3 regions of the Paenibacillus sp. Negev47 genome follow, and region 3 is predicted to be linked to each of the others. Evidence: predicted binding sites of a transcription regulator. Region 3 holds the regulator's gene; each other region holds the start of a gene.
What was found. The regulator Rex, encoded in region 3, represses fermentation and respiration genes when NADH is low (regulators of the CRP and FNR family bind a similar motif). The targets are predictions, from matches to a motif close to TTGTGAAATATTTCACAA.
Positions count from the first base shown of each region.

Region 1: a site for Rex is predicted at 1,626-1,643, ahead of AC4G47_RS12570 (L-lactate dehydrogenase). Genes of this name have one in related genera too.
Region 2: a site for Rex is predicted at 2,107-2,124, ahead of nirB (nitrite reductase large subunit NirB). Genes of this name have one in related genera too.

Region 1 covers NZ_CM177754.1:2,726,346-2,729,621, forward strand. Annotated here, with positions in the region: gene AC4G47_RS12565 (chromate transporter) at 1-235, shown strand, start outside; gene AC4G47_RS12570 (L-lactate dehydrogenase) at 624-1,553, opposite strand; gene AC4G47_RS12575 (WD40/YVTN/BNR-like repeat-containing protein) at 1,842-3,119, shown strand; gene AC4G47_RS12580 (hypothetical protein) at 3,255-3,276, shown strand, end outside.
Region 2 covers NZ_CM177754.1:1,706,778-1,710,053, forward strand. Annotated here, with positions in the region: gene nirB (nitrite reductase large subunit NirB) at 1-2,017, opposite strand, end outside; gene AC4G47_RS07845 (metal-dependent hydrolase) at 2,294-3,001, shown strand; gene AC4G47_RS07850 (hypothetical protein) at 3,231-3,276, opposite strand, start outside.
Region 3 covers NZ_CM177754.1:2,406,881-2,410,156, forward strand. Annotated here, with positions in the region: gene dinG (ATP-dependent DNA helicase DinG) at 1-1,398, shown strand, start outside; gene AC4G47_RS11115 (redox-sensing transcriptional repressor Rex) at 1,612-2,265, shown strand; gene AC4G47_RS11120 (amidohydrolase) at 2,252-3,276, shown strand, end outside.

The DNA.
Region 1 (3,276 bases), 320 kb from region 3:
GAGTGCTCTGCGTAAAAATCCGCATATTCGAGGGGCTCTGACTGGGGTCAATGCAGCAGTAGTAGGCATTTTGCTGGCTGCGCTGTATCAACCACTGTGGACGACAGCCATCATCACACCAGCTGATTTCTCGTTGCTAAGCATATTGTTTATCATGCTTACCTTCTGGAAATGTCCACCCTGGGTCATTGTTATTGCAGGGATTGTCGGAGGTATGCTAATAGAGTCCATTTAGGGTGGCCGAGAGGTCTCGAATAAGGAAAGAGAGGGTAGAATCCAAGGATTCCATCCTCTCTTTTTCTTGTGAACTATTTTGTGATATTCATACAATTCCAGTTATTTATTAAATGATAAGGTGAAAAACAGAAATAACGGAAATTAAAAATAATGTTTCAAAAATAATATTACGTAATATTTATTATGTAAACTAACATAGTAAACATTCATTAAATGAAACTTAAATCAATCTTCCCCTGAAAATGGTAATCTGATTATCATAACCAAAAGGACCATTCGCCTCTTCTCTATAGAAGAAACAAATGGCCTTTTTGGCTGTGCAATATCTTAATTAACAACGTTTAACGTGCTGAATTGTTCACGACATGAATGATTGCTTGGTTGGATTACTCCAGTCCAGCAATCTGTTCTTTTAATTTGTTAGCAGATGCCTGGAAAGCCACCTTCTCGGTTTCATTCAACGGAAGAGGCAGAATTTCACGAACACCGTTGCGATCTACAACACATGGAACGCCCAGGTAGACATCCGATACCCCATTGTAATCTTCAAGGAACGTCGACACGTTCAGAACGGAGCCTTCGTTGCCTAGAATTGCAGCTACAATGCGGTCCAGAGCAAGAGCGATTGCATAGGAAGTTGCGCCTTTGGCATTAATAATCTCATACGCTGCATTTTTGGTGCGATCGAAGATATCCTGTTGTGTTTCTTCATCCAGTTCCAGATCTGTTCCTGCAATGTTAGCCAGGCTCCATACCGGAACTTCGGAATCGCCATGCTCACCAATAATGTGGGCGTGAATACTACGCGGATCGATCCCTTTATTTTTACCAATCAGGTAACGGAAACGTGCGCTATCAAGCAATGTACCCGAACCGATCACACGGGAAGCAGGCCATCCGCTTTGTTTCCATGAAGTATAGGACAGAATATCTACAGGATTGGTTGCAATCAGCAAAATACCATGAGAATTTACTTCAGTAATACGCTCAATAATATCTTTGAAAATGCTTGCATTTTTCTTCAGCAGATCAATCCGGGTCTCGCCTGGTTTCTGGGAGGCACCCGCTGTAATAATAATGATATCCGCATCTTTGCAGTCGGAGTAATCGCCCGCCCATACTTTCACGCCACCCGTAAATGGAAGACCGTGGTTCATATCCAGCATTTCGCCGGTTGCCTTATCATGATTCACATCCACAAATACCAACTCGGACGAACGCTGTCTCAACATTAGCGTGTATCCCGTTGTTGTTCCCACCGCACCCATGCCTACAATCACGACACGACTTGGTTTCAGAGCTGCACTGTTTGTCATGTTCATATCCTCTCCTTTTGGGTTATACTTCCATCCATATTAAGGGATTAGAGAATATAAAGCGAGTGTTGTCTATAAAATAGTTCACATTTCATGTCTTTTTACCAATTATTCCGTCGAAAAACATATTAGGATGAAAAGGGCTGAAGCGCAGGCTATGAGTGGGCAATGAGCCTTTTACACAAGGTTTGTGGTAGAATAGGAGCAGTGGATTCTGATGAATCGTAAATAAAACGCCATAGGACAGGCATGCGCGCCTGTATATTGGATGAGAGAGGTGGAACCCACTTGCGTTGGCAATGGATTAAAATCGCGCAGACAGCATTGCTGTCTATAGGTATAGTAGCGTTACTGGCTGCCTGCACCGACTCAGATCAACCGCCGGAAGCAGAACCTCCACAACAGCAGGAGGACGCTGGGAATACAGGGCAGACGTTAACCGTCGTTCCCCCGGTGAACAGTACAGAATCTGCGGATATGGCCAAGTATCAAATACAGACCCGTTTGACCGATTTTCAGTTGCTCAATGACAACGGAGGGTTGGCATGGGGGGTAACACGAAATGCGCTGCGTCTGTACTACACGCAGGATCAGGGAAAGACCTGGATCAATATTTCACCTTCGGAAAATGTACAGTTTCCGGCTAACCCCAAATATGGACAAAGCATTTATTTTGTAGATCGTGCGCACGGTTGGATTGTTCGTGAAGGCATGGGCGGAACAGATACCATGGTGCTTCGTACCAACAATGGAGGCGTAAGTTGGAGTCTGTCTTCTCTGTCCAAAACGGATAAAGTGACAGCGATCTCTTTTGTATCTCCTGAAAAAGGCTGGATTCTCACCACGGTGGATACCGCTATTGGTAAACAGGACAAGAAACTCTACTTTACCGAGGATGGTGGTATCACTTGGAATCGGATGTCATCCAGTGATGAAGACGGCAAACAGGAAGCAGAAGAGATTTCCAAACGTGGATACACAACAGGGATGACTTTTTCGGATCCCAAGCATGGCTTCTTAACAGCGCTTGAGTTCGGCACACCGAAGTTGTATGTAACGTCAGACGGGGGAGAGAACTGGGACACTGGGCCATCTTTCTTTGATCGAAACAAATTCAACGGGTGTGGTAATTTCAGTGTCAGTTCACCACAATTTTTTGGACGTGAAGTACAGTCGGCCTGGATGTCAATGTCCTGTTCCCAAGGGGAGAGCACGACTTTCAATGGCTTCTTCACAACAGATGGCGGAAAGAGCTGGAAGCTGTCCAACTTCAGTTTGAACAAACAAACGGGTACGAATCGCAATCTTGCACCAGTATTTCTGAACGCATCAGAAGGTTGGGCGATGCAAAAAGGTATAACCTACCACACCAAGGATGCAGGAAAAACATGGAACGCTCTTCCTGCAAGCAGCGTACTGGAGAAAATTCTCGAGGATTATCCGGAGATTGTGAAGATTCAGATGGTTACGTCCAAGCTTGGCTGGATATTGGTTGAAAATACGGATGCCAAAAGGTCGCTGTTACTGCAAACGGTAGACGGCGGCGTACATTGGAAAGTACTTTAAGAGTAATGTGAATAGATAGGAAAGTAGAGGAGCCGGAGGGTTCCTTTTCTTTTTTAATTAGTTTGTGAAATAAATCACAAATAAATAATCCAGAAGGTGATATATTTAACTCAACAAGAGATGGGAGTGATGAAGATGAGAACCAACGGTCAGACTC
Region 2 (3,276 bases), 700 kb from region 3:
CGGCATATTTAAACTTGGCTGGCAGATCCAGACGTTCGAATTTGCGTTCGATTCTGGCGCCCATAGCCATGGAATCCTGTGTACCGAATCGGCAGAATTGGGAGCCGACACATGTTTTGACCGTGCGCAGCGATTTGGCGTATGCATAACCTGAAGGCATATCCAGTTCAGCCCAGACTTTGGTCAGATCTTCTTTTTTGACACCAATCAAATCGAGACGCTGACCGCCAGTCACTTTGACTGCTTTAACATCATATTTGACGGAAACGTCAGCGATGCGTTTGAGGTCTGCCGGTGTAGTCACCCCGCCATACATCCGAGGTACAACCGTATACGTTCCATCTTTTTGAATATTCGCGTTCATGCGTTCGTTAACAAAACGGGATTCCTTCTCATCTTCGTGCGTATCTGGTGCAATCATGCCAAGGTAATAGTTGATTGCCGGACGACATTTGGAACAACCTTCTGGCTGACTCCATCCAAGTACATTCATGACCTCTTTGGTCGTTTGCAATCCTTTTTGACGGATCTCGGCTACAATCTCATCCCGACCCATAGATGTACATCCGCAAATGCCCTGTTTGGCTCCAGTACTGAAGTTGTCTCCAAGTACATATTGCAAAATCTGTTCCACAACCGGTTTACATCCACCACAAGAGCGGGTTGCACCGGTACAGGCTTTGATTTCATCTACAGTGGTCAGGCCCTGGTTTGTAATTACATCGACAATAGTTCCTTTAGTCACCCCGTTACAACCGCAGACGATCTCGTCCTCGGGCATCGTTTCAACAGAGGTAGCTTTCTTATGACCACCACAGCCTGTGCCCATGAGCGAACCGTACAATTCCTCGGTCATTTCGGTTTGATTTTTGATCAACTTTTGCAATTCGGCAGAATCCGTAATGTCACCGAAGAGCACGGCACCAACCATTTTATTGTCACGAAGCAGAATTTTTTTGTAAGTCCGTTTCCAGTCATCTTTGTGTGAAATGACGGTATGCTCAGGACTGTCGATGAATTCACCAGTTGAAAAGACGTCCACACCGGAAATTTTCAATTTCGTGGATACAACAGAACCTTCATAAGGAGCCGTCTCAACCCCGCAGATATGTTTCGCCAGAATCATGCCTTGTTCGAACAATGGGGCAACGAGGCCGTAACATACCCCGCGATGCTCTGTACATTCCCCGACCGAGTACACATTCTCAAGTGAAGTCTGCATATAGTCATTTACGACAATGCCCCGATTCACTTCCATACCGCTTTCACGGGCTACATCTGTATTGGGTTTAATCCCTACAGCCATGACAACAAAATCAACATTCAGTACGGAATCATCAGCAAAACGAATCCCTTCAACCCGTTCGCCGCCCAGCAATTCGGAAGTCTGCGCACCCATCTTGAACCGAATACCCTGACGTTCCAATTCAGCTTTCAACATGGCTGAAGCTTGCGGATCGAGCTGACGTTCCATCAGATCTTGCATCAAATGCACTACGGTAACTTCCATGCCGAGCTGTACCAACCCTTTGGCAGCTTCAAGGCCAAGCAGTCCGCCCCCGATAACGGCCGCTCGTTTATACTGTTTAGCAGCTTCCAGCATGACATTGCAATCGGCGATATCACGGAAACCGACGACACCTTGTTTGTCATGTCCAGGTACGGGGAGAATAAAGGAGTTAGAGCCAGTCGCAATGATGATTTTGTCATAAGGGAAGCGAGTTCCTTCCTCCGTCACGACCTCATGGGTCTCCGAATCAATGCGGGCTACGGTTGTTCCTGTATGGAGGGTAATACCATAATCCTGATACCAGTGGAGATCATTCAGTACGATGTCATCCAGTGTTTTGCTTCCTTCCAATACATAGGACAACATAATGCGGTTGTAGTTAGGGTAGGGCTCTGTGCCAAAAACGGTAATATCAAATCGCGATGTTAATTTCAAAATTTGTTCTACAGTACTGATTCCTGCCATTCCGTTACCAATGATAACGAGTTTCTCTTTTTTTCCGTTCATGAGTGTATGCCTCCTTGGATAGACGCTGTACATTACCAACAATTTTAGTGGTTTATATTTGAAATTATACAAGTAGTTGAGGACAGTTTATGTGATTTAATTCACTAATAACGATAGAAGAGTCATAAATATAATGATGTGAGCCCCATCACAGAAAGTGATATTTATTTTCATGTAAATAAGAAATACGAACTATTGTTCTTGTTTTGGTTTCGTTGTACTATCAAAAGTGGGCTATGTATGTTCCCTATTTCTTCGAAAGGAAGTTTTTGCACCATGATGGGAAGATCCCACCTGATGATCGGGACAGGCGTATCACTTTCTGTACTTCAGTTGGCTGGTATGCCGGTGACTGCACCGGCAGTTACAGTTGCTCTGATTGGTTCCTTATTGCCTGACATCGATGAGCCGAATTCGCTGCTGGTATCGAGAGCATTGCCTAATAGCCTGATCAGGCTGTTACAGACCATTCTTTTGCCGACAGCTGTATTTGTGTACTTTTATGTTCATGCCAAACCGTGGAACCTGTTGCTTGCGATCCTCATTGCACTTGTGTCATTTCTACCCTCGCGTTCACTACGCAAAGTGCTGATGTTTGCGATTGGACTCGGGCTCGTTTTCTATGGTCACTCATTTGCGCCATGGAATCTGATTGCAGGCAGTCTGTTAATGCTCTGCACCACCCTAACTCACAGGGGGCTGACACATACCCTATATGGAACCGCAATATGGGCTGGCTTACTTTACAGCACGACCCAGCAGCAGGGACCGGAGATTTGGGTAGCGGGAGGTACGGCATATGCGATGCACTTGTTGGCTGATTCTTTGACCAATCGGGGCATCCGTCCGTTACCACCGCTCAAGTGGCGGATACGAGCCAATCTGATGAGTACAGGAACCAAGCGTGGAGCCATTGTAGAGAATGTCTGCATTGTGCTTACTCTTATTTTGGCCTGGATTGTATTCTCACCGCTATTTTTATAGCCACCAAAAACGCCAGCCCGCATATTGTGGACTGGCGTTTATAGTTATGCATTTCATAATGAATGGAGCGTAATACGTACGCCAATTCAGGATTGAGAAGGTGAATCGGTTAGATCGTCAATATCGGAAGAACCAAATACAAATAAAACAACAAGAATGACAATGATTAATAGTTCAGCGAACCCATTTCCGTCAAAGTCAGACATCACTTCAACCTCATTTCTTGGCCTTAAGAATTGATTCTCTGTTGGAAAGCACGTATAACATCATTCAAC
Region 3 (3,276 bases):
TTTACCTTGGTTCATACACTGACTCGCCTGTTTAAAGACAGTCGTAATGGTCAGCTGCCTATGCTTCGTTCGCAGTTATCCGGGCATGAAAATTCGGTGCAATGGGGCTCAATGGTGGATCAGATGTTCCCACTCGCTCTTGAAGTTAAGGAGCTATGGGATCGAATGAGTGATGCCTTGTTCGGCCTTTTACCTGAACGAAGTGATGCTTCACCAGGAGAAACGGGGCAATTTTCCCTGCGTCTGAAGGCATCTCAGAAACCGGCCAAATGGCAGGAATTGCAGGATCTGGAGAACCAGATCTATGTGACATTAGGCGATTTGGTTCGCAAAGGGGACAAATTGCTGCTTGAGGTGAAAGAAGATCAGGATGATTATCAATCAGATAGCCTGATCACGGACATTACAGGTCTGCTGAAAGATCTGACCACATTGAAGGAGAATCTGCGGTTCTTCATGCGTATGGATGATGCCAAAACGGTGTACTGGATGGAAGCCAGCGGCCAGTTCCGCAGTAAATCTCTCCAGCTGTATGCCGTACCTGTAGATGTCAGTGCACAACTTAAGGATTTGTTTTTCGACAAAAAGAAAAGCGTTGTGCTTACATCGGCTACGCTCTCTGTAGATAAGTCATTCCAGTTCATGATTGAACAGCTTGGCTTGCAGGAAGCCTCCGAGAATAATCGGCTGTTAACGTCGATGCTGCCATCACCTTTCAATTATCGCGATCAGGCACTTCTGGTGATTCCGCGTGATTTTCCAAGTGTGAAAGGCAGTGTGGGTGATGCGCACTTTGTCAATATGCTGGTGCACTCACTCGCAGAGACTGCAATTGCCACTCGTGGACGCATGATGGTTCTGTTTACTTCATACAAGATGCTGCGACAGGTCTATGATCCGCTGAAGGAGGCTCTGTCTGGTAACGATATCTCTTTGCTGGGGCAAGGCGTTGACAGTGGAAGTCGCTCCAAATTGACTCGCAGGTTCCAGGAGGCAAAAGCTACGGTGCTTCTGGGCACAAGCAGCTTCTGGGAGGGTGTAGATATCCCGGGAGAAGCGCTAACCTGTCTCGCTATCGTGCGCCTGCCTTTCCAACCACCAAATCATCCGTTGGTGGAAGCCAAGAGTGAGTTGCTTCAGGAGCAAAAGAAAAATCCGTTCCTGAAACTGTCCGTGCCGCAAGCGGTCATTCGTTTCAAGCAAGGATTTGGCCGATTGGTGCGTACAGCGAAGGACAGAGGTATTGTCATTGTTTATGATACAAGGGTGATTGAAGCGTATTATGGTAAATTCTTCTTATATTCATTACCTGGTCCCAAAATGGAGCATATGCTCACAGAGCAGATGGTTCCACGAATTACCGAGTGGTTGGAAAAACCTGCTAAAGAACAAGAATAATCGGTTGTTTTGTTCGTTATATCATTGCATGACGCTACAGTTTGGCGTTAAACTTTATGAGATCTTTCGGATCAACACAGCTGCACGTAAGAACTTATAACCTAAATCACAAGGAGCATTCTGTATAAAAAGTCACTTCTATCTTTGAATTTATACAGAGTGCTCATCTTTTCATCTACTATTTTATCGTGGCCATGGTAAGGGGGAGCAAGAATGAAATCAGATAAAATTTCGGAAGCGGTGGTACGACGTCTGCCTGTGTACTTGCGATATTTGAGCGAGTTGCATCAGCGTGAGGTGGCTACTGTTTCCTCTCAAGAACTCGGACAGAGGCTGGATCTGAATCCAGCCCAAATTCGAAAAGACCTGGCTTACTTCGGTGATTTTGGTCGTAAAGGGATCGGGTATGATGTATCCTATTTGATCGAGAAGATTCGTCACATTCTCAAGATTGATCAGCAAATTAATGTAGCTCTGGTAGGAGCGGGTAATCTCGGACAGGCCTTGTCCAACTACAACGCATATCTGAAAGACAATATGAAGATTGTTGCTGTATTCGATGCATACGGACCGAAGATTGGCAGTCAAATCAACAGTTTGACGGTGAAACCAATGAATGAATTGACGGAAGCGGTGCAAACGGACAATATCCGCATCGGAATTATCACGGTTCCAGATACGGAAGCCCAAAATGTAGCCGATCAGCTAATTGAATCGGGAATTGAAGCAATTCTTAATTTTGCGCCAACAATTCTAAAAACACCGCCGCATATCCGCATTCACCATGCTGATTTTACGACGGATCTGCTTAGTTTGGCCTATTACTTGGAGACTGGAAAGGACGAAGAGGAAGATGACAACAAATAGATGGGTAATCCACAACGGTAAATTTGCCGTTAATGAAGGCGCAACATGGAATGTGGTTCAAGGTTACATGGTTGTCGAGAATGACAAGATTGTGCATATTGGTGAGACATTGCCGGATGGAGACGAAAATTGTACCAAAGTGGATGGAAAAGGATTGTTCTTCCTGCCGGGTCTGATCAATACGCATGGTCATGCAGCGATGTCGCTGCTCAGAGGACATGGAGACGATCTTGCGCTGCAAGTATGGTTGCAGGAAAAAATGTGGCCGATGGAAGCGAAGATGACTTCACAAGATGTATACTGGGGAACTTCGCTATCGGTGCTTGAAATGTTGAAAGGTGGAACTACAGCCTTCCTGGACATGTATGATCACATGGATCAGGTTGCCAAAGTCGTGGAACAGTCCGGCGTTAGAGCAGCATTGGCACGCGGTGTCATTGGGCTGTGCTCGGAAGAAGAGCAATTGCGGAAGCTGGAGGAGTCGGCTGCTTTTGCGCGTGAGTGGAATGGACAGGCAGATGGACGTATTACAACCGTAATCTCGCCACACGCGCCATATACTTGCCCTCCTGACTACATAGAGAAGCTTGTACAGGTTGCGAACGACCTAAACCTTCCTCTCCATACACATATGTCGGAAACGCTTCGTGAAGTGGAGCAGAACGTGGCTGATTATGGCCTGCGTCCTGTGGCACATCTGGAGAAACTGGGCTTTTTCTCCCGTCCATCCCTGGTTGCACATGCGGTGCATCTGAATGATGAAGAGATTGAGATTCTGGCCCGTCATGATGTGGCTGTATCCCATAACCCGGGTAGTAACCTGAAACTTGCTTCAGGTGTTGCACGGGTACCTGCTTTGCTGAAAGCGGGAGTTACCGTGTCACTCGGAACAGACGGACCGGCAAGCAACAACAACCTGGATATGTTCGAGGAAATGAGACTGGCTGCATTGATTCATAAAGGCGTGTCCGGTGACCCGACTGCAGTGCCTGCAGGAGAAGCATTACTGCT